3 regions of the Streptomyces sp. NPDC058701 genome follow, and region 3 is predicted to be linked to each of the others. Evidence: riboswitches for the same ligand, from Rfam matches in the RefSeq annotation. Region 3 holds a riboswitch; each other region holds the start of a gene.
What was found. Region 3 has a riboswitch for cyclic di-AMP ahead of ACFWW8_RS07630 (LysM peptidoglycan-binding domain-containing M23 family metallopeptidase). Riboswitches for the same ligand answer to the same signal wherever they lie in the genome.
Positions count from the first base shown of each region.

Region 1 (10,191 bases), on a different contig from region 3:
CCGAAGGCGTTCGGCCCGATGAGGCGCATGCCGTACGAGCGGACCTGGCGGACGAGTTCGCGCTGGCGGGCGAGGCCGGCCGGGCCGCTCTCCCCGTACCCGGCGGACAGGACGACGAGCCCCTGCACCCCGTGGTCGCCGCAGGCGGCCACGGCCTCGGGGACGCGGTCGGCGGGCACGGCGATGACGGCGAGGTCGACGGGTGCGGCGATGGCGCCGACCGTGCGGTAGGCCCGTACGCCGTCGATGAGGTCGCGCGTGACGGCCTCGTTCACCGCGTAGAGGTGACCGTGGAAGCCGCTGTCGCGCAGGTTGCGCAGGGCGGCGGCGCCCACGCCGGCGCCGGAGCGGCTGACGCCGACCACCACGACCGAGCCGGGGGTGAGCAGCCGCTGGACGGAGCGGGCCTCGGCGCGCTGTTCGCGGGCGCGCTGGACGGCGAGGGACTCGGCGGTGGGTTCGAGGCCGAGGGTGAGGTGGACGGAGCCGTCCTCGAAGCTGCGCTTCTGCTCGTATCCGGCGTCCGTGAACACCTTGATCATCTTGGTGTTGGCGGGCAGCACCTCGGCGGCGAACCGCCGGATGCCGCGCTCGCGCGCGACGGCGCCGATGTGTTCGAGGAGGGCGGAGGCGACCCCGCGGCCCTGGTGGGCGTCCTGCACGAGGAAGGCGACCTCGGCCTCGTCGGAGGGGCCGGTGGCGGACCGGCCGTCGGCGCCGATGCGGTCGTAGCGGACGGTGCCGATGAACTCCCCGCCGATGGTCGCGGCGAGGCCGACCCGGTCCACGTAGTCGTGGTGCGTGAAGCGGCGCACGTCCCGGTCGGAGAGCCGGGGGTAGGGGGCGAAGAAGCGGTAGTACTTCGACTCGTCCGAGACCTGCTCGTAGAAGCTGACCAGACGCGCCGCGTCCTCGGTGGTGATGGGCCTGATCCGGGCGGTGCCGCCGTCGCGCAGGACGACGTCGGCCTCCCAGTGGGCCGGGTACGCGGGGTCCGACTCGGTGGTCATGGGGCCACCTTACGGCCGGTACCGGCGCGGCTGCGCTCGCGCGGCGCGTTAGGCAGGCCGGGGCAATTCGGTGCAAGCTGGGCAAGGTCGAACGGCGGCACATCGGGGCCGAAGGTCGGTCGGAGCATTCGGGACGTCGTGAGAGACTGGTCTAGACAACCGTAAGAACCTGAAGGGCATCACCATGGCAGAGCGCCGCGTCAACGTCGGCTGGGCCGAGGGCCTGCACGCTCGTCCCGCCTCGATCTTCGTCCGGGCGACGACCGCTTCCGGCGTCCCGGTGACCATCGCGAAGGCCGGCGGCGACCCCGTCAACGCCGCTTCCATGCTGGCGGTCCTGGGCCTGGGCGCCCAGGGCGGCGAGGAGATCGTCCTCGCCTCCGACGCCGACGGCGCGGACGCCGCACTGGACCGCCTCGCGAAGCTGGTGGCCGAAGGCCTCGACGAGCTCCCCGAGACCGTCTGACCCTTCGGGTTCGACCACACCCGTACGCCGAAGCCGCGGCCCCCGCCCCTGGGGACCGCGGCTTCCGCGTTCCCCCGCGCGGGACGGCCGCGGCGCGACCTCCCCGCGCGACGCGTTGCGGCCGCCGGATTCAGCCCGGCCGGGAATTCGACGGCGCCGCGGGAATTCGACCGCAGGCCGAAAAAGCACCGCGCGGGAATTCCGGCAGCGGCGCGCGGATACCCGTCCTTTGTATACGGCGCCTGTTAATGACGGCCGCTCGACATGTTTACGGCAGGTTGCGAAGTCCTCACGGCGGCCCGCGGCCGGTGCGCCGCGGAGGCACGGTCCGCGTGCATCGCGGTCAGGGCGCGCGCCCGCTCCGCGTCCCCGCGGGCCACCGCGTCCACGATCGCGCCGTGCTCCGCCCAGGACTCCACGGGCCGGGCCGGGGCCTCCACCACGTACATCCACGCGACCTTGTGCCGCATCTGCGTGAGCAGGGCGATCAGCCCCGGGCTCCCCGAGGCCTGGGCCAGCGTCTCGTGGAACCAGCCGCCCAGGGACCGCAGGTCCTCCCCCTGCCCCCTCCTGGCCCGTTCCTGGCCCAGCCTGACCAGCCCGCGGAGCACCTTCAGGTGGGCTTCGGTGCGCCGCCGCGCGGCCCGGGCGGCCGCGAGGGGCTCCAGCAGCATCCGCAGCTCCAGGAGGTCGGCCGCCTCCTGCCCGGTCGGCTCGGCGACGCAGGCGCCCGCGTGCCGCCGCGTGGTCACGAACCCCTCCGACTCCAGGGTCCGCAGCGCCTCGCGGACCGGGACGCGCGAGACCCCGTACCGGCGGGCGAGGACCTCCTCGGTGAGTCTGCTGCCCGGCTCGAAGACCCCGGAGACGATGTCGTCGCGAATTGCCATGCATACCGCGTGCGCAGGAATACGCAAGACCGAACCTCCGCCTATTTCCGACTGCCGTGCCAGAGTGTGCTGCGACTCTATTGCAACACACGATAATTTCCGAGAGCGGCCGGAAAAGCGAAACATTCGCAAAAGACCCCGGCTCGCGGTGCGAGCCGGGGTCTTTGGTGAAGCGTGGGTCGTGCGCGGGGTCGTACGGGTCAGAGGCTGACGCCGTGCGAGCGCAGGTACGAGACCGGGTCGATGTCCGAGCCGTAGTCGGCGCCGGTGCGGGCCTCGAAGTGCAGGTGCGGGCCGCTGGAGTTGCCGGTGGAGCCCGACAGGCCGATCTGCTGGCCCGGGGTGACCTGCTGGCCGACGGAGACGCTCAGCGAGGACAGGTGCCCGTACTGGGTGAACGTGCCGTCGTTGTGCTTGATGACGACGTTGTTGCCGTACGCGCCGCCCCAGCCGGCCTCGACGACGGTGCCCGCGCCCACGGCGTGGACCGAGGTGCCGGAGGCCGCGCGGAAGTCGATGCCGGTGTGGCTGCCGGAGGACCACATGCCGCCACCGGCGTGGTAGTGGGTGCTGATGCCGCCGCTGACGGGCGCGACGAAGGTGTTGAGGCGCTTGCGCTCCTCCTCGCGGGCGGCGCGCTCTGCCGCGTCCCGCTCCGCCTTCGCCTTGGCCTCGGCGAGGCGCTTGGCCTCGGCGGCACGCTGCTTGGCGTCGGCCTCGGCCTGGGCCTTGGCGGCCGCGCGCTCGGCGGCGCGCTGCTGCGACTCGGCCTGGTCCTGGATGTCATCCGCGAGCTCGCCGCCGACGACGACCGCGTCGTATCCGGCGTCGGGGACGGAGTGCCCGGTGTTGTTGTCCGCGGCGAAGGCCGGGCCTGCGAGGGAACCGACGACGCCCGTGGTGGCGAGGGCGGCTATACCGGCGTAGCCGGCGGTCTTGCGGCTCAGACGGCTGGAACCGCGGTGCTTGCCGGAGCCGGCGGTACGACTGCCAAACGCCATGAAGAGGTTGATCCTTTCCTTCCCTCTCGCCTACCGGGTTAGCTGACGGGTTCGGAGCAGGAAGGTCTCCTACGGGCTTCCTCTTGCGAGGCGGCCCGATTCACCCCAGGGACTGATGTGGGTCCCCGGCTCCCCAGGCTCGCGCCTGACGGGGACTCGGCGATCGCTGTCCGGTGCCGCGGGTGCGGCGGGCACAACTGACGAACAGCACGGCTGACGCTAGGCGGATCATCAGTCGATCGCCAAACAGACGAGCCCTTTTGTTGCGTACGCCACACCGCATATAAGCAACCTCACCACTAAAGAGACAAAAGGGGCCCTGACGGACAAGCCGCCAGAGCCCCCGTGTTCCGGACGTCAGTTGGTGACGACGCTGACGTCACCGATCCCGAGCGCCCGCACCGGCTCCTCGATCTGCGACGCGTCGCCCACCAGCACCGTGACCAGCCGGTTCGCCGGGAAGGCGCTCACGACCGCCGAAGTGGCCTCCACCGTGCCGGTCTCGGCGAGCCGGGCGTACAACTGCGCCTGGTAGTCGTCCGGCAGCTCCTGCTCCACCTGGTCCGCGAGGGTGCCGGCCACCGAGGCGGCCGTCTCGAACTTCAGCGGCGCCACGCCCACCAAGTTCTGCACCGCGACGTCCCGTTCGGCGTCGGTCAGCCCGCCCTCCGCGAGGGTGCGCAACACCTTCCAGAGGTCCTCCAGCGCCGGGCCCGTGTTCGGCGTGTCCACCGAGCCGCTGATGGCCAGCATCGAGGCGCCCTTGCCGTCGGCGGTGGACCGCAGCACCTGGCCGAAGGCGCGCACGCCGTAGGTGTACCCCTTCTCCTCGCGCAGCACCTTGTCCAGACGGGAGGTCAGGGTGCCGCCGAGGCAGTACGTGCCGAGCACCTGGGGCGCCCAGACGCGGTCGTGCCGGTCCGGTCCGATCCGGCCGATCAGCAGCTGCGTCTGGACCGCGCCCGGCCGGTCCACGATGACGACGCGGCCGGTGTCGTCGGCGGTCACCGGCGGCACGGGCCGGGGCGCGGCGGAGTTGCCCGTCCAGGTACCCAGGGTGTCGGCCAGGACGGCGTCCAGGTCGATCCCGGTCAGGTCGCCGACGACGACCGCGGTGGCCGTGGCGGGGCGTACGTGGGCGTCGTAGAAGGCGCGTACGGCCGCGGCGTCGATCCGGGCCACCGTCTCCTCGGAGCCCTGGCGTGGGCGGGACATCCGCAGGGAGGCCGGGAAGAGCTCCTTGGAGAGCTGCATGGCGGCGCGGCGCTGCGGGTTGGCCAGCTCGTGCGGGATCTCGTCGAGCCGGTTGCGCACCAGGCGTTCGACTTCGGCGTCGGCGAACGCGGGCGCGCGCAGCGCCTCGGCGAGCAGGCCGAGCGCCTTGTGCAGGCGCGAGGCGGGGACCTCCAGGGAGACCCGCAGGCCCGGGTGGTCGGCGTGGGCGTCGAGGGTGGCCCCGCAGCGCTCCAGCTCGGCCGAGAACTCCTCGGCGGAGTGCTTGTCGGTGCCCTCGGACAGCGCGCGCGCCATGATCGTCGCCACGCCGTCCAGGCCCTCGGGCTCCGCGTCCAGCGGGGCGGCGAGGTTGACCTCGACCGCGATCACCTGCTGGCCCGGGCGGTGGCAGCGCAGCAGCGTCAGCCCGTTGGACAGCTCGCCGCGCTCGGGCGCCGGGAAGGCCCACGGCTGCGGCTCGCCGGCCTCGGGGCGCGGGTGGAAGGTCATCGTGACGGCTGCGGTGTCGGCCGCGCTGTCGGCCTCGGTGTCGGCTGCGGTGTCGCTCACTGCTCCGCCCCCTCGTTCTCGTCGGACTCGTCGTTCTCGTCGGCCCCGTCCGCGTCCGCCGCGAGCGGCTCGTAGACGAGCACCGCGCGGTTGTCCGGGCGCAGCCGGGCCGCGGCCACGGCCTGGACCTCCTCGGCGGTGACGTCGAGGACGCGCTGCACGGCGGTCAGTGCCAGCTGCGGGTCGCCGAACAGCACCGCGAATCGGCACAGTTCGTCGGCGCGGCCGGAGACCGTGCTCAGCCGGTCCAGCCATTCGCGCTCGAGCTGGGCCTGGGCGCGCTCCATCTCCTCGGCCGTCGGGCCCTCGGCGGCGAACCGTGCGAGCTCCTCGTCCACGGCCGCCTCGATCGCGGGCACCTCGACCCCGCCGGACGTCTTCACGTCCAGCCAGCCCAGCGAGGGGGCACCGGCCAGGCGCAGCAGGCCGAAGCCGGCCGCGACGGCCGTCTGGTCGCGGCGCACCAGGCGGTTGTGGAGCCGCGAGGACTCGCCGCCGCCCAGCACGGTCAGCGCCACGTCGGCGGCGTCGCACTCGCGGGTGCCGTCGTGCGGGAGCCGGTAGGCGGCCATCAGGGCCCGCGCCGGCACGTCCTCGACGATCTCCTCGCGGAGCTCCCGGCCGATGACGTCCGGCAGCGTGCCGTCGCGCGGCGGCTGCTTGCCGTCGTGGCTCGGGATGGTGCCGAAGTACTTCTCGATCCACGCGAGCGTGCGCTCGGGGTCGATGTCGCCGACGACCGAGAGCACCGCGTTGTTGGGCGCGTAGTACGTGCGGAAGAAGTGGCGCGCGTCCTCCAGGGAGGCGGCGTCGAGGTCGGCCATCGAGCCGATCGGGGTGTGGTGGTAGGGGTGCCCCTCGGGGTACGAGAGGGCGGTCAGCCGCTCGAACGCCGTGCCGTACGGGACGTTGTCGTACCGCTGGCGGCGCTCGTTCTTGACGACGTCGCGCTGGTTCTCCATGGACTCTTCGTCCAGGGCGGCCAGCAGCGAGCCCATCCGGTCCGCCTCCAGCCAGAGCGCGAGCTCCAGCTGGTGGGTCGGCATCGTCTCGAAGTAGTTGGTGCGCTCGAAACTGGTGGTGCCGTTGAGGGAACCGCCGGCCCCCTGGACGAGCTCGAAGTGGCCGTTGCCGGGTACGCTCGCCGAGCCCTGGAACATCAGGTGCTCGAAGAGGTGAGCCAGACCGGTACGCCCCTTGACTTCGTGGCGCGAGCCCACGTCGTACCAGAGGCAGACCGCGGCGACCGGGGTCAGGTGGTCCTCGGAGAGCACCACGCGCAGGCCGTTGGCCAGCCGGTGCTCGGTCGCTGTCAGGCCGCCGGAGCCGGCCTGAGCTGTGGCCGTGTGACCCATGGGCATGTGGTCCCTTCGATCGCGATGTAGAGATTTCTGTCAGACCTGCCACTGTATGCAAGCGCGTCGGCCGCCGGAGAAGTTCCCGGGTCACACCTGGGTCGGAGACGGCGTTGTCGGTGCCCCGGGCCACAATGGTCCGCGTCAGACCCCCAGCACACCTCTTTCTTGGTTAAGGAGCCGCGCAGCGATGGCCCGCCGCAGCACGAAGACCCCGCCGCCGGAGGATTTCGAGGAGAAGATCCTCGACATCGACGTCGTCGACGAAATGCAGGGCTCCTTCCTCGAGTACGCGTACTCGGTGATCTACTCCCGCGCCCTGCCCGACGCCCGGGACGGCATGAAGCCGGTCCACCGGCGCATCGTCTACCAGATGAACGAGATGGGCCTGCGTCCCGACCGGGGGTACGTCAAGTGCGCCCGCGTCGTGGGCGAGGTCATGGGCAAGCTCCACCCGCACGGAGACGCGTCGATCTACGACGCCCTCGTGCGCATGGCCCAGCCCTTCTCGATGCGGCTCCCGCTGGTCGACGGCCACGGCAACTTCGGTTCCCTCGGCAACGACGACCCGCCGGCCGCGATGCGCTACACCGAGTGCAAGATGGCCGACGCCACGTCGCTGATGACGGAGTCGATCGACGAGGACACCGTCGACTTCACCGCCAACTACGACGGCCAGGAGCGGGAGCCGGTGGCCCTGCCCGCCGCGTACCCCAACCTGCTGGTCAACGGCGCGTCCGGCATCGCGGTCGGCATGGCGACCAACATGCCCCCGCACAACCTCGGCGAGGTCATCGCCGCCGCCCGCCACCTGATCCGCCACCCCGGGGCGGACCTGGAGGCGCTGATGCGCTTCGTACCGGGCCCCGACCTGCCCACGGGCGGCCGGATCGTCGGTCTGGCGGGCATCAAGGACGCCTACGAGAACGGCCGCGGCACCTTCAAGATCCGTGCGACGGTGGCCGTGGACAACGTGACGGCGCGCCGCAAGGGCCTGGTCGTCACGGAACTGCCCTTCGCGGTGGGCCCCGAGAAGGTCATCGCGAAGATCAAGGACCTGGTCGGCTCGAAGAAGCTCCAGGGCATCGCCGACGTCAAGGACCTCACCGACCGCTCGCACGGCCTGCGCCTGGTCATCGAGATCAAGAACGGCTTCCACCCGGAGGCCGTGCTGGAGCAGCTCTACAAGCTGACGCCGATGGAGGAGTCCTTCGGCATCAACAACGTGGCGCTGGTGGACGGTCAGCCGCTGACGCTGGGCCTCAAGGAGCTGCTGGAGGTCTACCTCGACCACCGTTTCGAGGTCGTCCGGCGGCGCAGCGAGTTCCGCCGCACCAAGCGCCGCGACCGGCTGCACCTGGTCGAGGGCCTGCTGGTGGCGCTCATCGACATCGACGAGGTCATCCGGCTCATCCGGGACAGCGAGAACTCCGCGCAGGCCAAGGCGCGGCTGATGGAGCGGTTCTCGCTGAGCGAGATCCAGACCCAGTACATCCTGGACACGCCGCTGCGCCGGCTCACGAAGTTCGACCGGCTGGAGCTGGAGTCCGAGCGGGACCGGCTGACCGGTGAGATCGACGAGCTGACCGGGATCCTGGACTCCGACAGCGAGCTGCGCAAGCTGGTCTCCACCGAGCTGGCGGCGGTCGCCAAGAAGTTCGGCACCGAACGGCGCACGGTCCTGCTGGAGTCGGCGGGCACCACGGTCGCCGCGGTTCCGCTGGAGGTCGCGGACGACCCGTGCCGCGTGCTGCTCTCCTCGACGGGCCTGCTCGCCCGTACGGCGAACGGCGACGCCCTGCCGGAGGAGGAGGGCGGCGCCCGCGCCAAGCACGACCTGGTCGTCTCGCAGGTCGCGGCGACGGCCCGGGCGGACGTCGGGGCGGTCACCTCGTACGGTCGGCTGCTGCGGCTCGCCGTGATCGACCTGCCGCAGCTGCCGGACACCCACGCCGCGCCGAACCTGGCGGGCGGCGCCCCCGTCTCGGAGTTCCTCTCCGGACTGGAGGCGGACGAGAAGGTGATCTGCCTGCTCTCGCTGGACGAGTCCTCGCAGGGCCTGGCGCTGGGCACCGAGCAGGGCGTGGTCAAGCGCGTCGTGCCGGACTATCCGGCCAACAAGGACGAGCTGGAGGTCATCACCCTCAAGGACGGCGACCGGATCGTCGGCGCGGTCGAGCTGCGCACGGGCGAGGAGGACCTGGTCTTCATCACCGACGACGCCCAGCTCCTCCGCTATCCGGCGGCCCAGGTGCGCCCGCAGGGCCGCCCGGCGGGCGGCATGGCCGGCATCAAGCTCACCGACGGTGCCAAGGTGATCCACTTCTCGGCCGTCGACCCGGCGCGGGACGGCGTGGTCTTCACGGTGGCGGGCTCGCACGGGACGCTGGACGACTCGATGACGTCGGGCAAGCTGACCCCCTTCGACCAGTACCCGCGCAAGGGCCGCGCGACCGGTGGCGTCCGCTGCCAGCGGTTCCTGAAGGGCGAGGACGTCCTGGTGCTGGCCTGGGCGGGCGGCTCCCCGGTCCGCGCGGCCGGCGCCAACGGGACTCCGGCCGCACTGCCGCCGGTGGACCCGCGCCGGGACGGTTCGGGGGCGCCGCTGCCCGCGGTGGTCACGGCGCTGGCGGGAGCCGCGCTGTAGGACGTACGCCGGCGTGCGGGGTGTCCGGACCGGGTCCGGACGCCCCGCACGCCGACTAGTGTTTTCCCGGATGCACGCGGTGGGGGGAGACACAGCTGATGAGCCGTCGATCGAGCAGCGGACTGATCGGGGACTGGGCGCAGGAGCAGCGCCGTCGGCAGCAGACGCTGCAGGTCCAGCAGCGGGAGGCCGAACGCCGTCAGCGGACCTACGAGCGGGAGGCGGCGCGCAACCAGCGCCAGCACCGCGAGGCCGAGGCGCAGCGGCGGACCGCCCGGCTCGACGCCGAGGTGGAGGCCCTGCAGGGGCTATTGGTCGCGGGGTGCAGGGCGCCGGCCTTCCGGATGGCCGACCTGGTGCGGCCCGACCGGCTGGAGCCGTTCGACCCCGGGACCCTCGCGCACCCCGTGCCGATGCCGCGGATCGAGCAGTTCCAGCAGCAGAGCAGCGGCTGGACCCCCGGGGCGGGCCACCGGGCCCAGGCCGAGCGCGAGGCGCACGCGCGCTACTCCGAGGCCTGGCAGGCGGCGCACGCGGCGGAGGGCCGGCGGCAGCAGGAGCTGGCCGCGTACCGGCAGCAGTACGACCGGTGGGCAGCGGACCAGCTCGCCGGTGTCCGGGCGCACAACAGCGGGCTCGCGGAGCTGGCCGGGGCCCTGCGCGACGGTGATCCGGAGGCGGTGGTGGAGTACTTCTCGGCCGCCCTGTACGCCTCGACGGCATGGCCCGAGGCGCTGCCGAGGCAGGTTGCGGCGGCGTACGACCCCGGCGCGCGCGAGCTGGTCCTGGACTGGGAGCTCCCCGCGTACGCGATGGTGCCGGAGGCCAGGTCGGTGCAGTACCTGCCGAGCACGGGCCAGGACAAGGTCAGGCCCCGTCCGGTGACGGAGCGGCGGGCGCTGTACCGGGACCTGCTGGCGCAGTGCATGCTGCTGGTCGTGCGCGAGCTGTACGCGGCGGACGAGTTCGGCGTGCTGGACTCGGTCGCCGTCAACGGTTTCGTGGACTGTCCCGATCCGGTGACGGGGCACGGGGCG
Region 1 is NZ_JBHXSY010000020.1:3,836-14,026, forward strand. Features, by position in the region: gene ACFWW8_RS21740 (GNAT family N-acetyltransferase) at 1-1,010, opposite strand, end outside; gene ACFWW8_RS21745 (HPr family phosphocarrier protein) at 1,195-1,476, shown strand; gene ACFWW8_RS21750 (GntR family transcriptional regulator) at 1,722-2,393, opposite strand; gene ACFWW8_RS21755 (M23 family metallopeptidase) at 2,567-3,367, opposite strand; cyclic di-AMP (ydaO/yuaA leader) riboswitch at 3,380-3,539, opposite strand; gene ACFWW8_RS21760 (M16 family metallopeptidase) at 3,725-5,092, opposite strand; gene ACFWW8_RS21765 (M16 family metallopeptidase) at 5,149-6,513, opposite strand; gene ACFWW8_RS21770 (DNA topoisomerase (ATP-hydrolyzing) subunit A) at 6,698-9,154, shown strand; gene ACFWW8_RS21775 (restriction endonuclease) at 9,253-10,191, shown strand, end outside.
Region 1: linked by a shared signal. The riboswitch ahead of ACFWW8_RS21755 (M23 family metallopeptidase) and the one ahead of ACFWW8_RS07630 (LysM peptidoglycan-binding domain-containing M23 family metallopeptidase) in region 3 are both predicted to bind cyclic di-AMP.

Region 2 (10,191 bases), on a different contig from region 3:
GCACGCCCCGGACGAAGTCGTCCCGGTTCTCGGCGTCCCGGGAGGCCGAGGTGGCCACGAAGCGCACGCGCTCCGCCCCGAGTTCCCTGATGACCGCGGCGTACGCGCGGCAGGCCGCGAAGGTGCGCTCCAGGGCCTCCGGGGCGAGCCGCCCGGTCCGGTCCACGTCCTGTCCCAGCCGGACGACGGTCATCCGCCGGTCCAGCTCCACCAGTTCGCCGGTGGCCGGGTCGACGTCGGCGACCAGCAGGCGGATGGAGTTCGTACCGCAGTCGACGGCCGCGACCCGGGTCACCGGGACTCCTCCCCGGCCTTCCGCTCCGCGCACGGCGTGACGCAGGCGCCCTTGGCCCACCACTCCGGCAGCATCGCGAGGGCCTCGTCGCCGAACGGGTTCACGCCCGGGCCGGCGGCCAGGGAGTGCCCGACCAGGACGTGCAGGCACTTCACGCGGTCCGGCATCCCGCCGGCGCTCGGGAAGCCCTGGAGCACGTCGATGGCGTCGCGGCGGCGGATGTAGTCCTCGTGCGCGGCCCGGTAGGCGACGGCGAGATCCGGGTCCTCCGCGAGCCGGGCCTGCATCTCCTTCATGACGCCGTTGGCCTCCAGCGTGCCGATCGCGGAGGCCGCGCGCGGGCACGTCAGGTAGTACAGCGTCGGGAAGGGGGTGCCGTCGGGGAGCCGCGGGGCGGTCTCCACCACGTCCGGCTGGCCGCAGGGGCAGCGGTGCGCGATGGCGCGCAGCCCGCGCGGCGGGCGGCCGAGCTGCTGCTCGAACGCCTCGATGTCCGCGTCGGTCGGCTCGGTCCGGTCGGTCTGGGGCGGGGGCGTCTGCATGCCTGGAGGATGTCTCTTCGTTCGCGGTTCGTTGACGGGTGGTGCTGGTCGGTCAGTCGCCGGGTCGGTCGGCCTTGTCGACGCCGTCCCAGACGTTCGAGTACCAGGGCCGGTCGGAGCCTGCCTGCCCGGTCCGGGGCCGTTCGCGGCCTGCGGCGCCGGGGTCGCTCATGATGTAGCCGATCTCCCCCGGGCGCAGGAAGTGCAGGTGCTTGCGCGCCTGCTGCTCCGCGTACGCGTCGTCCTGCCAGCGGGCCTTCTCGTCGCGGAGCCGTTCCAGGCGGAGCCGCGCGGAGACGGCCGCCTTCTGCTGCTCCGCGATCTCCGAGCGCTGGGACACGTACTGGCGCATCGGATACGCGAGGGCGACGACCAGGGTACAGAGCACCAGCACCAGCAGTGCGGCCCGGCCGGTGAGCCGGCTGCGGTGGACCTGGCGGCGCGACTGCGAGCGGTAGACGTGGGCCGCGGTCCGTTCGCCGAGCTGCTTGAGCCTGGTCGCGGTGGAGAAGGTGGAGAACCGATCCCGGTTCCCGGCCATTGATCCCGCCTCCCCTATATACGCACTACGCAATACGTCCCCGCACACGGTACGGGACCGAGTGCGGGGACGTACGGAGGCGGGCGCCGCGAAAAGCGGGGGCGGCGGCCGGCCCCGGCCGCGCGGGATCAGTTCGCGGGGCGGAAGCGCGGGAAGGCGGAGCGGCCCGCGTACACGGCGGCGTCGTCGAGGATCTCCTCGATGCGCAGCAGCTGGTTGTACTTGGCGACGCGGTCCGAGCGGGCCGGGGCGCCGGTCTTGATCTGGCCGCAGTTCACGGCGACGGCGAGGTCGGCGATGGTGACGTCCTCGGTCTCGCCGGAGCGGTGCGACATCATGCACTTGAAGCCGTTGCGCTGGGCCATCTCGACGGCGTCGAGGGTCTCGGTCAGCGAACCGATCTGGTTCACCTTCACGAGCAGGGCGTTCGCGGAGCCCTCTTCGATGCCGCGGGCCAGGCGCTCCGGGTTGGTGACGAAGAGGTCGTCGCCGACGATCTGGACCTTGGAGCCCAGGCGGTCGGTGAGGGTCTTCCAGCCGGCCCAGTCGTCCTCGTACAGCGGGTCCTCGATGGAGACCATCGGGTACGCGGAGACGAGCTCCTCGTAGTACTCGGTCATCTCGGCGGCCGAGCGGGACTGGCCCTCGAACTCGTACTTGCCGTCCTTGTAGAACTCGGACGCGGCGACGTCGAGCGCGAGCGCGATGTCCTTGCCCGGGACGTAGCCGGCCTGCTTGATGGCCTCGACGATGAGGTCGAGCGCGGCACGGTTGGACTCCAGGTTCGGGGCGAAGCCGCCCTCGTCACCCAGGCCGGTGGACAGGCCCTTGGTGTGGAGCACCTTCTTGAGGGTGTGGTAGACCTCGGCGCCCCAGCGCAGCGCCTCGGAGAAGGACTCCGCGCCGATCGGGGCGATCATGAACTCCTGGATGTCCACGTTGGAGTCGGCGTGCGACCCACCGTTGAGGATGTTCATCATCGGGACGGGCAGCAGGTGCGCGTTCGGACCGCCGAGGTAGCGGAAGAGCGGCAGGTCCGAGGCTTCGGACGCGGCGTGCGCGACGGCGAGGGACACGCCGAGGATGGCGTTGGCGCCGAGGGAGCCCTTGTTGTCGGTGGCGTCCAGGTCGAACATGGCCTGGTCGATCAGGCGCTGCTCGGTGGCGTCGTAGCCGACGAGCTCCGGGCCGATCTGCTCGATGACGGCGAGGACGGCCTTCTCGACACCCTTGCCGAAGTAACGGTTGGGGTCACCGTCACGGAGCTCGATGGCCTCGAATGCACCGGTGGAGGCGCCGGACGGGACGGCAGCACGGCCGGTGCTGCCATCGTCGAGGCCCACCTCGACCTCGACCGTGGGGTTGCCTCGGGAGTCCAGGATTTCCCGGGCTACGACGACGTCGATGGACGGCACGAGCATCTCCTTCTGGGATGTGACGCTGGGTGTGCGGTGGCGTGTCAGGCCGTGGGATGGCCTTGCCGCCTAGAGCCTAACCGGATCCGGGCAGGAGGCCGGACGACCGCCCGGGTCCTGGGACGAAAAAGGGCCCGAATACCCCTCTTCCAGGACATAGACCTCTGGAACAGCCCGTCGTCGGCGCACACGCCACCGCCCGGCGCGCGGGGGAGGCGCGCCGGGCGATGGGGACCCTGCGTGGTTCAGCGGGTGGAGCGCGGGGGCTCCGGCGGCGGCTGCCGCGGGGTTCAGCTGAGGTCGAGCTTCTGGCCCGGGAAGATCAGGTCGGCGTCCGAGACGATGTCCTTGTTAAGCTCGAAGACCTTCTCCCAGCCGCCCTGGACGTTGTTGGCCTCGGCGATGGTGCCCAGCGTGTCACCGGACTTGACCTCGTACGAGCCGTTGCCGGTCTTCGGGGCCTGGGCCTTCGGCTTGGCGACCGGGGCCGGGGCCTCGGAGCGCTCGGAGCGCGTCGTCGGGGCCTGGGACCGCTTGGTCTCGGCCTTCGGCGCGGTCTTCTTGACCTCGGCCTTCGGCGCGGCCTTCTTGGTCTCGGTCTTCTTGGTCTGCTTCTGGGTCTCCGTCGAGCCGCCACCGGCGTAGGAGGAGTTCGACAGGCCCACGCCGCAGGACGGCCAGGCACCCTTGCCCTGGCCCTTGAGGACCTTCTCCGCGATGGCTATCTGCTGCGACTTGGTGGCCTGGTTGGCCTGGGCGGCGTACGTCTTGCCACCGAACGCGGCCCACGTGGAGGACGAGAACTGCAGTCCGCCGTAGTAGCCGTTGCCCGTGTTGATGGACCAGTTGCCGCCCGCCTCGCACTGCGCGACCTTGTCCCACTCGGACGCGGTGGCGGCGCTGGCGGTGCCGGCGGCCATCAGGGGTGCGGCCACGGCCACACCGGCGACACCGGCGAGCGTGACGATGCGGACGGCCTTGGAACCGCGGCGGTGCTTGCCCTTGCCGGAAAGCAGCATGGAGTTTCTCCTCACCGACGCCTACGAGGTGAGCTGTCGGGTTCGGGCGAGTGAGTTGCCCGGCCGTGCGACCTTGCGCACGTCTTAACCCCTAGCCGGTGGCGTGACCGTCTCTCAACGGCCGCTCCCGGCGCCTACCTTGGTTCCCCCGCTCCTGCCTTCGGCGCTTGCGCGACGACTGTTCCCCCCGTCCGCCGGCAGGATTCGGCGATGCGGTCGAAGGAGCCCGCGGTGGCGGGCGATTCAGAAGGTAGACGGCTCCCTCCCCGATGTTCAACGCGCGACATCGGGGAGAAACGCCCCTACTTGCGTCCTTCCCGGGAGCGTTTGCGCAGGTGAGGAAGGGGTTTGCGCGAGCTCCGGGGCAGGACACGCCAGTTGACCGGAAGAGACACATGTCTCACTTACAGAAAACGGACAATCAATCCTTTAAAGGGTGCCCGAAGTGCCCCTATTCCGCGGTTAGATCCAGGTTCTGGCCGGGCTTGATCAGGTTGGCGTCCTCGCCGATGACCTGCTCGTTGGCGGCGTAGAGCGCGTTCCAGCCGCCCTTGAGTCCCTTGGCGTCCGCGATGGCGGTCAGGCTGTCGCCCGACTTCACGGTGTACGAGGGCCCCGACGCGGCATCAGACGCTCCGGACGCCTCGACGGCGGGCGCTCCGCGGTGCTTGCCGTTCCCCTCCGCCGGAAGGGCGGGCAGGGCCGACGGGTCGGCGGAGGCGCCCGGGGCGGTCTGGGGCGTCGGGCCGGTGGACGGCCCGGCAGCGGGGCTCGTGGACGCGCCCGGGCCGGACGGGGCCGTCGGGCCGGTCGGGGTGACCGGAGCGGTGGGGTCGACGGGGGCCGTCGGGTCCACCGGGGACGTCGGGTCGGCGGGGGTCGCGCCGGGGCCGCCGGGCGTCACGGGGGCCGTCGGGTCCACCGGGGCCGTCGTCGGGTCGTCCGGCGCCGGCATGACGGGGAGTCCGCCGGGCGGCGCGAGCGGGCCGTCGGGGATGGTGAACGCCGGGGTGTCCGAGGGGGTCGGGGTCGGTGCCCCGAAGTCCCGGGCGGGGTCGGACCCGTGGACGGGCACCTCGGCGTCGGGGCGGTTCGGCGTCGGCGACGCGGTCCCGGCGGGGCCGGGCAGGCCCGGATCCACCTCCGCGGCGGGGCCCTGCTGGGCCAGCCCGGCGGACGCCGCGCACAGCGGCCACGCCTGCGGCCCCTGGGAGGCCAGCACCCGCTCGGCGACGGCGATCTGCTGGGACCGGCTCGCGAGGTCGGGCCGCTCGGCGAAGTCGAGCCCGCCGGCGCCGCGCCACTGGTCCTGGGTGAACTGCAGCCCGCCGTACGCGCCGCCGCCGGAGTTGGCGCTCCAGCTCCCGCCGCTCTCGCACTCGGCGACCCTGTCCCACGTGGAGGTGTCGGCGGCCGTGGCGTTGGTGGCCGCGAGCAGCGGCAGGGCCAGCGCTGAGCCAGTGACTCCGGCTGTGACGACCAGCGCGGGGACCTGGCGGGGGCGTCTGTGGCGGCCGTTCCCGGAACGCATGTAGGTGCACCTTTCGCATAACGGCGGGGTAACGGCAGAACTTAGCGGCCTTTGAGCGATTGTCACAAGTTCCGACCACAGTCGACTAAACGTCAGGCGTTCCTCCGATGTTTGGGGCTGCGAAGCGGACCGGAAGCGTGCGCAGGCCACGCATGATCAATCCGCCGCGCCAGCGCAGCTCCTCGGGCGGAACGGCGAGTTCCAGGTCCGGCAGACGCGTCAGCAAAGTCGCAAGCGCGGTCTGACCCTCCAGCCGGGCGAGCGGAGCACCCAGGCAGTAGTGGATGCCGTGGCCGTACCCGAGGTGCTGGTTGTCGGTGCGCGAGAGGTCGAGGGCGTCCGGATCGGCGAAGCGGTCGGGGTCCCGGTCGGCGGCCGCCAGGACGACGAGCACCGGGTCCCCGGCCGCCACCGGCCGGCCTCCGAGCGTCAGCGCCTCGGTGGCGAACCGCCAGGTGGCGAGCTCCACGGGGCCGTCGTAGCGCAGCAGCTCCTCGACGCCGGTCTCCAGCAGGCCGCGCTCCCCGGCGGCGAGGGAGCGCTGGAGGCGTTCGCGCTGGTCCGGGTTCATGAAGAGGGAGTGGACGCCGTTGCCGATGAGGTTCACGGTCGTCTCGAAGCCGGCGAAGAGCAGGATGAAGGCCATCGCGGTGGCCTCACCCTCCGTCAGGTGGTCCCCGTGGTCGCTCGCCCGGATCAGGTCGGAGATCAGGTCGTCGCCCAGATCGTCCCTTTTGCGATGGATGAGCTGGCCGAGGTACGTGCGCATCTGCTTGACCGCGCGCCCCACCCCGCCGCGCGGACCCCCGCCGTGCCGGATCATCATCCCGGCCCAGTCGCGGAAGTCGTCCTGGTCCTCGCGCGGGACGCCGAGCATCTCGCAGATGGCGTAGATGGGGAGCGGGAAGGCGAACTCGTGGATGAGGTCGGCCTCCCCCGTCGCCGCGCCCCGGGACTTCTCCACGATCCGGTCGATGAGGTGGTCGGTGAGCTCCTGCACGCGCGGGGCGAACTCGGCCACCCTGCGCGGGGTGAAAGCCTTCGACACCAGCCGCCGCAGCCGGGTGTGGTCCGGCGGGTCGATGTTGAGCAGGTGCGTCATCAGCTCGGCCTTGCGCTCGCCCGGAATGCCCGTCTTGCCCTTGGCGTGGGGGGACTCCGCGTGGTGTGCCGGGTTCTTGCTGAGCCGCTGGTCGGCGAGGGCCTGGCGGGCGTCGGCGTAGCGGGTGACCAGCCAGGCCTCGACTCCGCTGGGGAGCGTGGTGCGGTGCACCGGGGAGTGTTCGCGCAGCCAGGCGTAGGCCGGATACGGATCGGTCGCGAACTCCCAGTCGAACAGGGTCGGGCTCTGGGCGGACGGGGTCTCGGCTGGCGTTGCGGGGGTCTGCTCGTGCACCCGACGACCGTATCCCGGCGCTCGCCCCCCACCCGATATGGGTGCTTCGTCGCGGCTGTCCGTAGATCCGCCATCACTTGACCTCAGGTGCGCGGCCGTTCCTACTTTCGGTTTTGTGGACGTGAGGATCTTGAAGAGCAGTTTCGCGGTGGTGGAGAGAAGGGCCGAGCACGCGGTCAAGTTCTTCTACTCCCACCTGTTCTGGCACAACCCCGGGATCCGCGCGCTCTTCCCCGCGTCCGCCGAGGACATGGAACGCCAACGGGACCGGCTCTTCGCCGCGCTCACCCACGTCGTCGCCGAGCTGGAGAGCGAGGCCCTGCTCCCCTACCTCCGCGACCTCGGGCGCGACCACCGCAAGTTCCTGGCCGGCCCCGAGCACTACGCGGCCGTCGGCGCCAGCCTGATCGCCGCGCTCGCCGAGACCTCCGGCAGCGCCTGGACCCCCGGGGCGGAGAAGGCCTGGACCGAGGCGTACCAGATGATCGCCGACGCGATGGCCGAGGGCGCCGGCGCCGGCGACGACCCGCCCTGGTGGGACGCGGAGGTCGTCCGCCACCTCCAGTACGGGCAGGACATCGGCGTCGTCACCCTCAAGCCGCTGCTCCCCTTCCCCTATCTCCCCGGCCAGTACGCGAGCGTGAGCAGCGAGCGGGTGCCGACGACCTGGCGCACCTACTCCCTCGGCAACGCGCCCCGGCCCGACGGCACCGTCGACCTGCACGTCAGCCGGATCGAGGACGGACGCCTCAGCACCACCCTGGTCCACGACACGCGGCCCGGCGACATGCTGCGCCTCGGCGCCGCCGGCGGGCAGCTCGTCCTGCGCCGCGAGGACCGCCCGGTGAGCCTCATCGCCGCCGGCACCGGCTGGGCGCCGGTCCGGGCCCTGCTGGAGGAACTCGCGGCGCATCCGCCCGATCAGGACGTACGCCTCTTCGTCGTCGCCCGGGACTCCGCGCACCTCTACGACCGGCCGCTCATCGACGCGTACGCCGAAGCGTGCGCCTGGCTCGGCGTCACCTACATCACGCCCGCCCCCGGGCAGCACCGCAACCAGGCCACCGACCGGCTGGCCACCGCGCTCGGCAACCGCGCGCTCTGGCCCGACCAGGACGTCTACCTCAGCGGGCCGGCCCCGTTCATCGAGGAGACCGCGTACCTCCTGGAGGAGCTGGGCGCCCGGCCGGGCCGGATCTTCCACGACACGGTGCCCGGCGCGGGGCGGGGCAACGGCCCCGGCGGCCGCCCGCTGGGCTTCGGCGAGTGGTTCCTGAGCCGCCCGGCGCCGCACTGGCACAACCCCTCGGGCCGCGCGCCGCGCCCGTGAGCGGGCTCTGCCGGACCCGGCCGGACCGGCCCGCCCCGGCCTACGGTCCGACGCCCTCGGCGGCCCGGATCGCGTCCCGGTAGGCGCGGGCCGCCGCGCGCAGGGCGGTCTCGGGGTCGGTCCCCACCGCCTCGGCGCGCGCCGCCAGTTCCAGCAGCTCGTACCCGATGCCCTCGCCGCGCGGCGGCTCCACGGCGAGCCCGGCCGTCCGGACCCGGCCGGCGAGCTTGGCCGCGAGCGCCAGGCCGGGCTGCCCGAGCGGAATCCCGTCGGTCAGCGACTCCCGCTGCTTCTCGACCGCCTTGGTCCGCAGCCAGTGCGCCTTGACCTCTTCCGGGGTCTGTGCCCGCGCGTCGCCGAAGACGTGCGGGTGGCGGCGGACGAGCTTCTCCACGATGGTCCCGGCGACGTCGTCGATGGAGAACGGCCCCTCGCCCTCGCCGCCCTCGCCCTCCGCGTCGGCGTCCGCGCGGTACTCCTCGGCGATGCGCGCGTGGAAGACGACCTGGAGCAGCACGTCGCCGAGCTCCTCGCGCAGCTCCGTCCGGTCCCCGTCCTCGATGGCCTCGACGAGTTCGTACGCCTCCTCGATCCCGTACTTCGCCAGGCCCCGGTGGGTCTGGCGGGAGGACCAGGGGCACTCGCGCCGGATCCGGTCCATCACCTGGACCAGGTCGAGCAGGCGCGCGCCCGGCAGGTCGTACGAGCCCGGCAGCAGTTCCAGGTCCGGCATGGCGACCCGGCCCGAGCCCGCGAGCCGGGCCAGGCCGTCGGTCAGCCGCCGGTCGCCCTCGCCGCCGGGGAGCACCACGACGGTCCGCCCGCCGGCGCAGGCCTCGACCAGCGCGGGCGCGTCCAGGGCCGCCTGCTCGACCTCGATGCCCGCGTCCCGCAGGTACGGCAGCTGCGGGTGGGCCGGATCGGCGCACAGCACCCGGTCGGCGGCGTGCAGGACCTGCCAGGCGGGCCACGACAGCACGCCCGGGGCGACCCGGTGGCTCGTGGTCAGCAGGACAATGCGGCCGGTGGGCTCGGCGGGGGTGGGCTCGGCGGCGGCGGGCTCGGCGGGTACGTGGTCGGTCACCCGGCGAACCTACCTCCGGCGGCCGGGGTCAGGCTCCGGCGGGGGCCTGCTCGGGACGGGTCTTCTGGGTGATCCAGGGGGTCTGCGCCTCCCCGAGCTGGACCTGCGCGGCGTCCCACGCCCCGTACCGCGGGTTCACCTCGATGTCGAGCGCCTTCGCGGCGGCCGCGGCGGGCTCGGCGAGCTTGCCGTTGCCGTACTTGGCGTTCAGCTTCGCGAGGAGCACCCGGTCGTGGAGGAACCGGTCCGACTGGCCGGGGGCGGTGGCGGCCTTCTGCAGCAGCAGCGCCTCGAACTGGGCGGCGCCGCCGTTGCCCTCGGCGAACGCCTTGCGCTCGTCCTCGATCTCCTTGGTGGTGGCCGTGAGACCGGCGGAGTCGGCCATCTTGTCGATGATGCGGCTCTGGAGCATCGAGCCCAGCTTGAGCCGCTCCAGGTTGGGGGTCGCCGCGATCAGTTCGGCGGCGGCCTGCCCGGCACCGTTCTGCGCGGCGCGCACGTCGTTCACCTGGGCCTGGAGCGCGGAGGTGGTGATGCGCTCCCCGCCCACGACGGCCGCGGTGCCCGCATGGGGCTGGCCGCCCGAGCAGGCGGACAGCAGGGGGGCCGCCAAGAGGAGGGCGGCGGAGACGGAGAGCGCTGCGCGACGGTGCAAAGGAGCCTCCAGGGCCGGGAGATTGTGCTTCGGTGCACAAGCCTTGCGGTGATCGATGGTATGCAGTCAGGGTGGTCCGGGCCACCGGTTCGACCAACGATTCCCGGGGTGTTGGGGTGCGTGTTCACCCGGCGGCCACCCTTCGGACCTCCGGCGCTGCCAGGGTCGGCCCACCATGTCGACACCGCACCGCTCTCCGCGCCGCCGGAGCCTGCTCGGCTCCGCCGCCGCCGCCCTGCTCACGGCGGTGGCCGTGAGCGCGGGGGACGCCGTCGCCCGCGTCTTCCCGTACGGGCCGCGCCACCGCAGCGTCAACGACCTCGGCAATCAGTTCGTCCCCTTCCACGCGCACCTGTGGGACCTGCTGCACGGCCGTGCCCGGG
Region 2 is NZ_JBHXSY010000015.1:20,972-31,162, forward strand. Features, by position in the region: gene ACFWW8_RS18265 (exopolyphosphatase) at 1-295, opposite strand, end outside; gene ACFWW8_RS18270 (DUF501 domain-containing protein) at 292-837, opposite strand; gene ACFWW8_RS18275 (septum formation initiator family protein) at 890-1,378, opposite strand; gene eno (phosphopyruvate hydratase) at 1,507-2,799, opposite strand; gene ACFWW8_RS18285 (transglycosylase family protein) at 3,084-3,812, opposite strand; cyclic di-AMP (ydaO/yuaA leader) riboswitch at 3,816-3,988, opposite strand; gene ACFWW8_RS18290 (transglycosylase family protein) at 4,264-5,343, opposite strand; gene ACFWW8_RS18295 (cytochrome P450) at 5,429-6,739, opposite strand; gene ACFWW8_RS18300 (globin domain-containing protein) at 6,855-8,069, shown strand; gene ACFWW8_RS18305 (nucleoside triphosphate pyrophosphohydrolase) at 8,110-9,153, opposite strand; gene ACFWW8_RS18310 (SurA N-terminal domain-containing protein) at 9,182-9,808, opposite strand; gene ACFWW8_RS18315 (YfhO family protein) at 9,984-10,191, shown strand, end outside.
Region 2: linked by a shared signal. The riboswitch ahead of ACFWW8_RS18285 (transglycosylase family protein) and the one ahead of ACFWW8_RS07630 (LysM peptidoglycan-binding domain-containing M23 family metallopeptidase) in region 3 are both predicted to bind cyclic di-AMP.

Region 3 (10,191 bases):
TCGGCCGGAACGCCCCAGCGCTCCAGGTGCGCGCCGACGCCCAGCGGGACCGCGAAGAGGGTGTCCGTCCCGGCCAGGCTCTTGATCGTCGGGAGGTCGAGGTGGTCGTAGTGGTCGTGCGAGATCACCACGACGTCGACGTCGCCCAGTGAGGCCAGCGGCACCGGCACCGGGTGCAGCCGCTTCGGTCCGGCGAACGGGAAGGGGGAGCACCGGTCGCCCCAGACCGGGTCGAACAGCACCCGGCGCCCGTCGATCTCCGCGAGCACGCTGGAGTGGCCCATCCAGGTCACGCGCAGGCCGCTCGCGGGCGGCTTGGCCAGTTCCGCGAGGGTGGTCGGGTACACGGGGATCGGGGCGCCGGGGTTACGGCGGAGCCGCTGCTCCTTGCGGAAGTAGATCTTGGCGAACTCCCGCATCGATCCGGACGGCCTGGTCCGGGCGCCGACCGGGTTCTGGAAGATGCCGTCGGCGAAGTTCGGCGAGCGGCGGATGCGCTCCAGCCGGGCGCCGGACGGGTCCGCGCCGAAGGCTTCGGGACGCAGGGCGCGCAGCCGTGGACGCAGGGGACGGGAGCCGGTCAAAGCGCCTCCTGGGAGGATGGGTCACGCGGTTCGTGGACGTCTACCCCCATCCCAACGCACACGGGCCCCGAAGGATTCCACTCCCGGCCGGGTGGTCCCCCGTGTCGCAGGCGCCCCGGCCGCCCCCGCCCCTCTCCCCACTCCCCTGGCGGCGCGCCGTGCGTCCCGGCGCTCCCGCCCCCGCCCGCCTACAGCGGCAGCAGGTCCGGCCGCTTCGCCGCGACGTGGTCCCCGGAGGACTCCCCGCGCAGCCGGCGCCCGATCCAGGGGACGAGGTGCTCGCGGGCCCACTGGATGTTGTCCCGGGTGGTGTCCACCGAGCCGCGCGGCCGCTGCGGCGGCCACGGCTGGTCGGGGTCGGTCGGCACCGGGATCCCGAGGACCTGCGCGGCGCGCAGGGCCACGCGCGTGTGTCCCTCGGGCGAGAGGTGCAGCCGGTCGCCGTCCCAGGCCCGCCGGTCCTGTACGGATCTGAGGGACCAGAGGTCGAGCACCGGGCAGTCGTACCGGTCGGCGATCGCGCGCACGTGGGCGCTGTACGTCGCCACCTTGCCGCGGAGGTGCCGCAGGACGGGCACTCCCCGAGTGTCGAAGCCGGTGGTGATCATGACCTGCCCCACGGACCCGGCGAGGTCGGCCACGGCGGCCTCGAACCGCTCCGCCACGTCGTCGGGGTCGCTGCCGGGCCGGATGATGTCGTTGCCGCCCGCGCAGAAGGTCACGAGGTCGGGTGCGAGCGCCTTGGCCCGCGGGACCTGCTCGGCCACGATCTGGTCGAGGAGCCGGCCGCGTACGGCCAGGTTCGCGTATCGGAAGTCGTGCTCGTCACGTCGATCGGCCAGGAGCACGGCGAGCCGGTCCGCCCAGCCGAGAAACGAACCCCCCGGTCCCGGGTCCCCCACACCCTCGGTGAAGCTGTCCCCGATCGCCGCGTACGAGCCGATGGTCTTGAGTGTCGTCGTCGTCGCTGCCACGACGCACCATCCTTCACCCCCGCGGGCAACCTACGCCAACGTAAGCAGGGGTTAACGGACCGTGATCTGTACCACGTGCGGGATAAGGAATAAGTACGCGTCAGGCCGGGACCCCCCTCGGGTCCCGGCCTGACGCGTGTCCCTGCCGCGGCGGATGCCGCCGGACGTCTCACCGTCAGACGGTGGCGCCCTTCGAGCGGAGGTAGGCCACCGGGTTGATGTCGGAGCCGTAGGACGGGCCCGTGCGGATCTCGAAGTGCAGGTGCGGGCCGGAGGAGTTGCCGGTGGAGCCGGAGAGGCCGATGCGCTGGCCGGCGGTCACGCTCTGGCCGGCGGAGACGGACAGCGAGGAGAGGTGGCCGTACTGCGAGTACTTGCCGTCCGCGTGCCGGATCACGACCTCGTTGCCGTACGAACCGCCCCAGCCCGCGGAGACGACGGTGCCCGCGCCGACGGCCTTGACGGTGGTGCCGGAGCTCGCGATGAAGTCGACTCCGGTGTGGTAACCCGAGGACCACATGGCGCCACTCGCCCTGTACTGGGTGGAGACCCCGCCGCCGACGGGGGCCACGAAGCCGGCGCCGGAGGGCGCCGCCGCGCCGGCGGAGGTCTCGCCGCCGCCCTGCGCCTTCTGCTTGGCCTTGGGCTGCGTCTTCTTGGCGGGGGCGTCCTGCTCCCCCGAGGCGGCCTTGCCGGAGACCGGGGCCTCGGCCGGCTTCTGCTTCTTCTGGACCGGCTTCTCCGCCGGGGCCGGGGCCGGAGCCGGGGCGGCGGCGCTCGGAGCGGGGGCGCCCTTCGCGCCGAGCGTCAGCTTGAGGCCCGGGTGGATCAGCGAGGGGTCGGCGCCGACGGCCTCGCGGTTGTCGGCGTACAACTGCTCCCAGCCGCCGGCCAGGTCGCGCTGCGCGGCGATCTTGGAGAGGTAGTCGCCGGACACGACCGTGTACACGACCGGCGCGGCGGCCGGGGCGGCGACCGGTGCGGCCTGCAGCGCTACCGGCAGCTGCGGGGCCACGGCGGGCACGCTGGCCGGCGCGGCGGCCGGGGCTCCGGACGCCTGGGCGCCGGTGGCGCCCATCAGCGGCAGCGCGAGGGCCGCGCCACCGGTGCCGGCGACGGCGAAACCGCGGGAGATGGAAAGGGACTTGGGACGGCGGTGCTTACCCTTTGCGGGCATGGCGGTTTCCTCTCCGTCGCCTGCGAGGTGAGCTGTCGGGTTCGGACTGGAGATGTCCGGCCGCACACGTATGGGCACATGTACGGCTTCACCCCGAGCCGTCCCGATATGAAGACTCGGGACGGCGGCTTACCTGGTTCCCCCGCTCCTGCCGCGCGTGAATAGTCGGGTGCGGTTTTCCGGGTGGCGGCAGGATTCGGCGGTCCGCCCGGATCGATCGCGAAGGTAATCGAGTCGGGCCGCACGGAACAAGCCGCGAATTACCTGACGGAATCCCAGAGGTGAGGGATCGACGGAATTCCGGTCACCCTGCGTCCATTCCGGACCACCAACATCCGGTCTGGCTGGGCCATTCGGCTTTCGCGATCAGGCACTCACGGTCACCGTATGATCTGGCTCACGGACGGGCGCCCGATCTCGCCTCCGGATATGGCAAGTTGCTGCCAAGTAGTGCAATTCGGACACCCTACGACGACGCGGAGGAGTTCACGTGACCCAGCAGATACCCCCGACCCCGACCGGGCGGTCGCAGCCGGAGCCGAACCTGACCGGAGTGCGGAACTTCCGCGACGTGGGCGGTCTGCCGACGCGGGACGGACGGAGGGTCAGGCCGGGACGACTCTTCCGAAGCGGACATCTCGCACATGCCACCGAAACCGATGCAGAGTTCCTCAACTCGCTCGGACTCCACACCGTCTTCGATTTCCGCAACGACGCCGACCACGCCCTGGAAGGGCCGGACGTGGAGCTCCCCGGCGTGCGGAACGTCAACATCCCGCTCTCGGATCCGGCCGACGGCCGGGAGTTCTGGAAGATGGTCCGCGACGGCGATCTGGACCAGCTCCGCGGACTCCTGGGCGACGGGAGGGGCGCCGCCAGGATGGCGAACTCGTACCGCTCGATCATCGCGAACCGCACCGCCGAGCACAGCCTGGTCCTGCACGCGCTCGCCGGGGACAGCGTCCCCGCGCTCATGCACTGCGCGGCCGGCAAGGACCGGGCCGGCCTGTCCGTCGCCGTCACCCTGCTCGCCCTCGGAGTCGAGCGCGAGGCGATCGTGGCGGACTACCTGGAGTCCAACGCTCCGCACCGCCGCTACCGGCTGCGCCGCGGCAGCGACGCCCCCGAGGCCCGCTCCGCCGAGGTCATGGAGCTGCTGTCCCCGCTGTTCGACGCCCGCGCCGCGTACCTGACGGCGGCGTTCGACACCATCGACGAGACCTGGGGCGGGGTGGACGCCTACCTGGCCGAGGGCCTCGGGCTGGCGCCCGAGACCCTCGCACGGCTCCGGGCGGGACTGCTGGACTGACCCGCCGGGGCGGGCCGTCGGCGGTCAGCGGTTGCCGACGGCCTGCTTCACCAGCGTCCGGCCGAAGTCCCACATCAGCCCGGACCCGCCGTGCGCCTCGTCCATCACCTCGCGGAAGGCACCGACGAACCGGTCGACGTCGGCCTCGTCCACGACGAGCGGCGGGATGAGTTTGATCACTTCCAGGTGGTCGCCGGACACCTGGGTGAGGATGCGGTGCTTCTGCAGCAGCGGCACCACGACCATCTGCGCGAAGAGCCCCTTGCGGGCCGCCTGGAGCATCGTCCACCGGCTGCGCAGCCCCAGCGACGACGGCCGGCCGAACTCGATGCCGATCATCAGCCCGCGCCCCCGCACCTCGTGCAGCAGCTCGTACTCGTCCACGAGGGCCGCCAGCCGCCCGCGCAGCAGGTCGCCCGTGGTCCGCGCGTGCGCGACGACCTCCTCGTCCTCCATGACGGAGAGCACCGCAAGCCCGGCCGCCATCGCCTGCGCGTTGGAACCGAAGCTCGCGGAGTGGACGAGCACCCGGTCCATGGACGAGTAGACGCGTCTGAAGATCCAGTCCTTGCCCAGGGTCGCGCCGACCGGCACGTACCCGCCGGACAGCGCCTTGGCGACGCACACGAGGTCGGGCTCCACGCCCGGCTCGTGCTGGTACGCGTAGAAGTCGCCGGTGCGTCCCAGGCCCGTCTGCACCTCGTCGGCGATCAGCAGCGCCTTGTGCCGGTGCACCAGCTCCTGCGCGGCGAGCAGGAACCCGGGCGGGGCGGCGAGGACCCCCTTGCCCTGGATCGGCTCCACCACGAGGGCGGCCACGTCCCCGCGCCGCAGCTCCCGTTCCAGGGCCGCCAGGTCACCGAGCGCGATCTTCGTATCGGGCAGCAGCGGCGCGAAACCGTCCCGGAAGGCGCCCTCCCCGTTCACCGAGAGCGCCCCCGTGGTCAGCCCGTGGAAGGCGTGGTCGCAGTAGAGGACCCTGGGCCGCCCGGTGGCGTACCGGGCGAACTTCAGGGCGGTCTCCACCGCCTCGGTGCCGCTGTTGCCGAAGAAGACCCGGTCCAGGTGGGGGCTGTACGAGAGGAGCTTCTCGGCCAGCAGGCCGGGCAGCGGCTGGCAGTCGAAGCGGGTCAGGTCGGCGAGCTGGGCGTCGAGCACGTCGTGCAGCGCCCGGCGGACCACGGGGTGGTGGCGCCCCAGGCCCATCACCCCGAAGCCCGCCAGCATGTCCAGGTAGTCGTTGCCCTCGGCGTCCCAGAAATGGGCTCCCTCGGCCCGCTCGTAGACCTTGTCGAAGCCGATGGTGTGCAGCATCCGGGGCAGCTGGTGGTTGAGGTACCGGGCGTGCAGTTCGTAGCGCTCCGCGCCGCGCTCGGCCAGCAGGGCGCCGAGGTCGAAGCCCGCGCCCCGGCCGCCCCCCTCCCGCGGACCGGCGCTCATGCCGACCTGCCCCGGTTCCCGCCGATCGTCTCGCGGGCCGCCCGCAGGGACTCCTTGAGGGAGCCCATGGTGGCGAGGACGGCCGTGGGCTCGTAGCCGCAGTGCGCCATGCAGTTCGCGCAGCGCGGGTCCTTGCCGCGGCCGTACTTGCTCCAGTCGGTGTCGTTGACGAGCTCGCGGTACGTGGGCACGTAGCCGTCGCTCATCAGGTAGCAGGGGCGCTGCCAGCCGAAGAGCGAGTAATTCGGAATGGCCCAGGCGGTGCAGGGGAAGTCCGCCTTCCCTTCCAGGAAATCCAGGAAGAGCGGCGAGTGGTTGAGCCGCCAGCGACGTCGGTTGCCTCCGGAGAAGGCCTTCTTGAAGAGTTCCCGGGTCTGCTCGACGCCCAGGAAGTGCTCCTGGTCGGGGGCCTTCTCGTAGGCGTAGGCGGGCGAGATCATCATCTCGTCCACCTGGAGGTCGTCATTGAGGTAGTTCAGCACCTCGATGACCGTCTGCGGGGTGTCGGTGTTGAAGAAGGTCGAGTTCGTGGTGACCCGGAAGCCGCGCCGCTTCGCCTCCTTGATGGCCGCGACCGCCTCGTCGAAGACGCCCTCCTTGGCCACCGACTCGTCGTGGCGCTCGCGCAGCCCGTCGATGTGCACGGCGAAGGCGAAGTAGGGGGACGGCGTGAACTTCTCGATCTTCTTGCGCAGCAACAGCGCGTTGGTGCAGAGGAATACATACTTCCGCTTCGCCACCAGCTGCCGGACGATCTCGTGGATCTGCGGGTGCATCAGGGGCTCGCCGCCCGCGATGGACACCATGGGCGCGCCCGACTCCAGGACGGCGCCGACCGCCTGGGCGACCGGCATGCGCTGCTTGAGCACCCCCGCCGGGTGCTGGATCTTCCCGCATCCCTCACAGGCCAGGTTGCAGGCGTAGAGCGGTTCGAGCTCGACGATCAGCGGGAACTTCTCCCGCTTGCGGAGCTTCTGTTCGAGAAGATAGGTCCCGACCCTGATGGACTGGCGCAGCGGCATGGCCATCTGGCTCACCTCCTGGGGAGCAGCGAAGAACGGTGCCATTCATAAAAAGCGGGCAGTACGGCACGCAATACACGGAAGGCCGATATTCCACCGCGCACGGTGCCGATGCGGACGAGCTCGTGCTCCGGAGCGTCCACGATCACCCGGACGGCGGCAACGGGACGCCCCGCGGGCGCCCCGCCTCCCCGGGTTGCGGTCCACAGCGTGGCCGCGGACTCCATGTCGACCGCGACGGCGCCGGTGGCGCGCAGCCGCGCGCGCTCCTGGCCGCGGACGACGTGGTCGGATCCGGTCAGTGCGCCGAGGTGCACGGTCCGGCCGGGCGCGGCCCGGGCCAGCGCGTCGGCGAGCAGGGCCGTGCCGGTGCAGGCGACGGAACCGTGCGGGTCCCGGGTCTCCTCGGCCACCACCAGGTCCCCGGGGTGCATGCCGGGGACGAGTCCGGCGCAGAACCCGGTCGCGAGGACGGCGGCCCGGTCCATGCCCGGCCGTTCCAGGGCCCGGTGGACGGCCCGCTGGGCCGCGCGCGGTCCCATGCCGGTGCGCAGCACGGCGTACTGCTCGGGGGCTCCCCGGCCCGTGCCGCGCAGCGCCGCCCGCTCGATGCGCAGCGCGCAGGCGACGAGCAGCGGGGCGGGTTCGCCGCCGGGGCGTTCCGGCAGCGCGGCCATCACGCTTCCCCGGCGCGGACGGACGGTTCTCCGTGCAGGTAGCGGCCGAGCGCGGTGAGCGGGAACACCTGCCGGTACAGGTGGTAGTTGATGGAGAAGTCCCAGGGGAAGCCGGTCCCCGTGAAGTACGGCTCGTCCCAGGAGCCGTCCTCCTCCTGCGTGCGCACGAGGTAGGCGATGCCGCGCTCGACGGAACCGCCGTCGCGCTCGCCGGCCGACAGCAGGGCCATCAGCGCCCACGCGGTCTGCGAGGCGGTCGAGGCGCCCTTTCCGGCCCATGAGGGGTCCTTGTACGAGCGCTGGTCCTCGCCCCACCCGCCGTCTTCGTTCTGTACGGACTCCAGCCAGCGCACCGCCCGCCGGATCGCGGGGTGTCCCGGGGCGAGGCCGGCGGCGGTGAGGGCCGGCACCACCGATCCGGTGCCGTAGATGTAGTTGGTGCCCCAGCGGCCGAACCAGCCGCCCTCCGGCTCCTGTTCGGCGAGCAGCCAGTCGATGCCGCGCCGGGTCCGGGGGTCGGCGGCCCGGCCCTCGAAGGCGAGCATCTCCACCACGTGGGCGGTGACGTCGGCCGAGGGCGGGTCGATGACCTCGCCGAAGTCGCAGAAGGGCAGCTTGTTCGGGAAGGGGCTGGTGTTGTCGGCGTCGAAGGCACCCCAGGCCCCGTTCTTCGACTGCATGCCGAGGGTCCAGGACACCCCGCGGGCGATGGCCCCCTCCACCCGGGCCGGGTCGGGGTGCCTGACGCGGCGCAGGGCGAGGACGACCTCGGCGGTGTCGTCGATGTCGGGGTAGGTGTCGTTGTGGAACTCGAAGGCCCATCCGCCGGGTGCGAGCCCGGGCCGCCGCACCGCCCAGTCCCCCCTGCGCACGATCTCCTCGCCCAGCATCCAGTCGGCGGCCTTGACGAGGGCCGGGTGGTCGGCCGGCAGGCCCGCGTCCGCCAGCGCGATCGCGGCGAGGCAGGTGTCCCAGACCGGTGACTGACAGGCCTCGATCATCCGGGCGCCGTCCTCGCGCCACACCGCGAACCGGTCCAGGGACTCCAGCCCGGCGCGCATGACCGGGTGCCTGAGGTCGTAGCCGAGGAGGTGCAGGGCGATGACGGAGTACACGGCGGGCGGCTGGATCCCGCCCCAGCAGCCGTCGTTCTCCTGGCGTTCGACGATCCAGCGGCCGGCGGTGTCCATCGCCGCCTTGCGCAGCCGGCGCGGGGCGTAGCGCCGGTAGACGTGCAGCGCCTTGTCCATCCGCTGGAAAACGCCGTCCCAACTGGTGAGCGGGGACAGCCGCTTGAGCGGGTTCGGAACGCGGGCGTCGGCGTGCAGCTCGTCCAGGGCGAAGGGGCCCGGACGGACCGGACGCAGCGCGGAGACCACGGTGAGCGGGACGATGGTCTGCCGGGCCCAGCAGCCGAAGTCGTAGATGTTCAGCGGTGCCCAGGTCGGCAGGAACACCAGCTCGGGCGGGAGTTCGGGCAGGTGGTCCCAGTTCCACCAGCCGAACAGCGCGAGCCAGATCCGGGTGAAGACGCGGGCGGCGGCGATGCCCCCGTGGGCCCGGATCCAAGCGGAGGCGCGTGCCATGTGCGCGGAGTCCGGGGCGTCTCCGGCGAGGCGCAGGGCCACGTACGCCTCGATGGTGGCGGAGAGGTCGGGCGGGCCGCCGTGGAAGGTGGCCCAGGTGCCGTCGCTGCGCTGCTCGCCCCTGATGAAGAGCGCGGTGGCCGTGGTGACGGCTTCGTCGCGGATGCCGAGGAACTGCCGCAGCAGCAGGTCTTCGGCGTCCATGGTGACGTTGGTCTCCAGGTCGCCCTTCCACCACCCCTCGGGGTCCTGGCGGTCCAGGAGGTGGCGTGTCGCGCGCGCCGCGGCCTCCTGCGGCGTCCGCCGCCCCCGTCCGGGTGGTTCGGGCGGGTCGGCCACGGCCGGCTCCGGCCGGGCCGGACCCACCGACGGAACGGCCGGGTCCGGTCCCGGCCGGGGGCCGTCTTCGATTCCGCTGCCAGCGCCGGCGCTCTCCGCGCCGCCGTCGGTCGTCGCTGTCATGGCTTCCCCTTAGAACAGTGGCCTGTGCTGTGCTGGGGTCTGCCGTCGGCCGGTGCTCGCCCCGACGGGGGCGGCGCCGGCCGGCGACCGTGGCGTCATATCAGCTTGCGGGTGGCGATCACCTCTTGCGCACGACGACGAAGTCGGCGAGGGCGACCAGCTGCTCGCGCACCGTCCGCGGCATGTCCACGTCGTCCAGGGCACGGATCGCGACGGCGTGCTGGCGGCGCGCCTCGTCGGCGGTCCACCGGCGGCCGCCGGCCGCCTCGATCAGTGCCGCCCGGGCCGCGAACTCCTCCTCGGAGAAGTTCTCGAAGTCGTTGCTCTTGGCGTCGGCGGCGAGCAGCTCGGCGAGCTCCTCGCAGGCCGGCCCGCCCGCGGCGAGGGCCGCGACGACCGGCAGCGACTTCTTGCGCTGGCGCAGGTCGCTCCAGGTCTGCTTGCCGGTGGCCTCCGGGTCGCCCCAGATGCCGAGCAGGTCGTCGACGGCCTGGAAGGCGAGCCCCAGGTGGTAGCCGTACTCCTCCAGCTTGTCGGCGGTGCGGTCGTCCGCGCCGCCGAGCACCGCGCCGATGGAGACCGCGCAGGCGAGGAGGGCGCCGGTCTTGTTGCCCTCCATCTCCAGGCACTCCTCGACGCTGACGCGCTCGCGGTGCTCGTAGGAGATGTCCTGGGCCTGACCGTCGATGAGCTTGCGGCTGGCGGTCGTCAGCCGGCGGGCCGCGCGGCCCGCCTCGACGGTGCCCAGCTCCAGCAGCACCTCGTTGGCGAGGGCGAACAGCGCGTCGCCGACCAGGATCGCCAGCGCCGGTCCGTGCACCTTCCACACCGTGTCGCGGTGGCGGCGCTGCTCGTCGCCGTCCATCAGGTCGTCGTGCAGCAACGAGAAGTTGTGAACGAGTTCGACCGCGACCGCGCCCGGGACGCCGACCTCGGCCGCGGCGCCCGCGGCCTCGGCGG
Region 3 is NZ_JBHXSY010000005.1:265,474-275,664, reverse strand. Features, by position in the region: gene ACFWW8_RS07640 (MBL fold metallo-hydrolase) at 1-584, opposite strand, end outside; gene ACFWW8_RS07635 (SGNH/GDSL hydrolase family protein) at 773-1,558, opposite strand; gene ACFWW8_RS07630 (LysM peptidoglycan-binding domain-containing M23 family metallopeptidase) at 1,734-2,735, opposite strand; cyclic di-AMP (ydaO/yuaA leader) riboswitch at 2,738-2,913, opposite strand; gene ACFWW8_RS07625 (tyrosine-protein phosphatase) at 3,226-4,044, shown strand; gene ACFWW8_RS07620 (aspartate aminotransferase family protein) at 4,069-5,484, opposite strand; gene hpnH (adenosyl-hopene transferase HpnH) at 5,481-6,512, opposite strand; gene ACFWW8_RS07610 (1-hydroxy-2-methyl-2-butenyl 4-diphosphate reductase) at 6,518-7,183, opposite strand; gene shc (squalene--hopene cyclase) at 7,183-9,231, opposite strand; gene ACFWW8_RS07600 (polyprenyl synthetase family protein) at 9,350-10,191, opposite strand, start outside.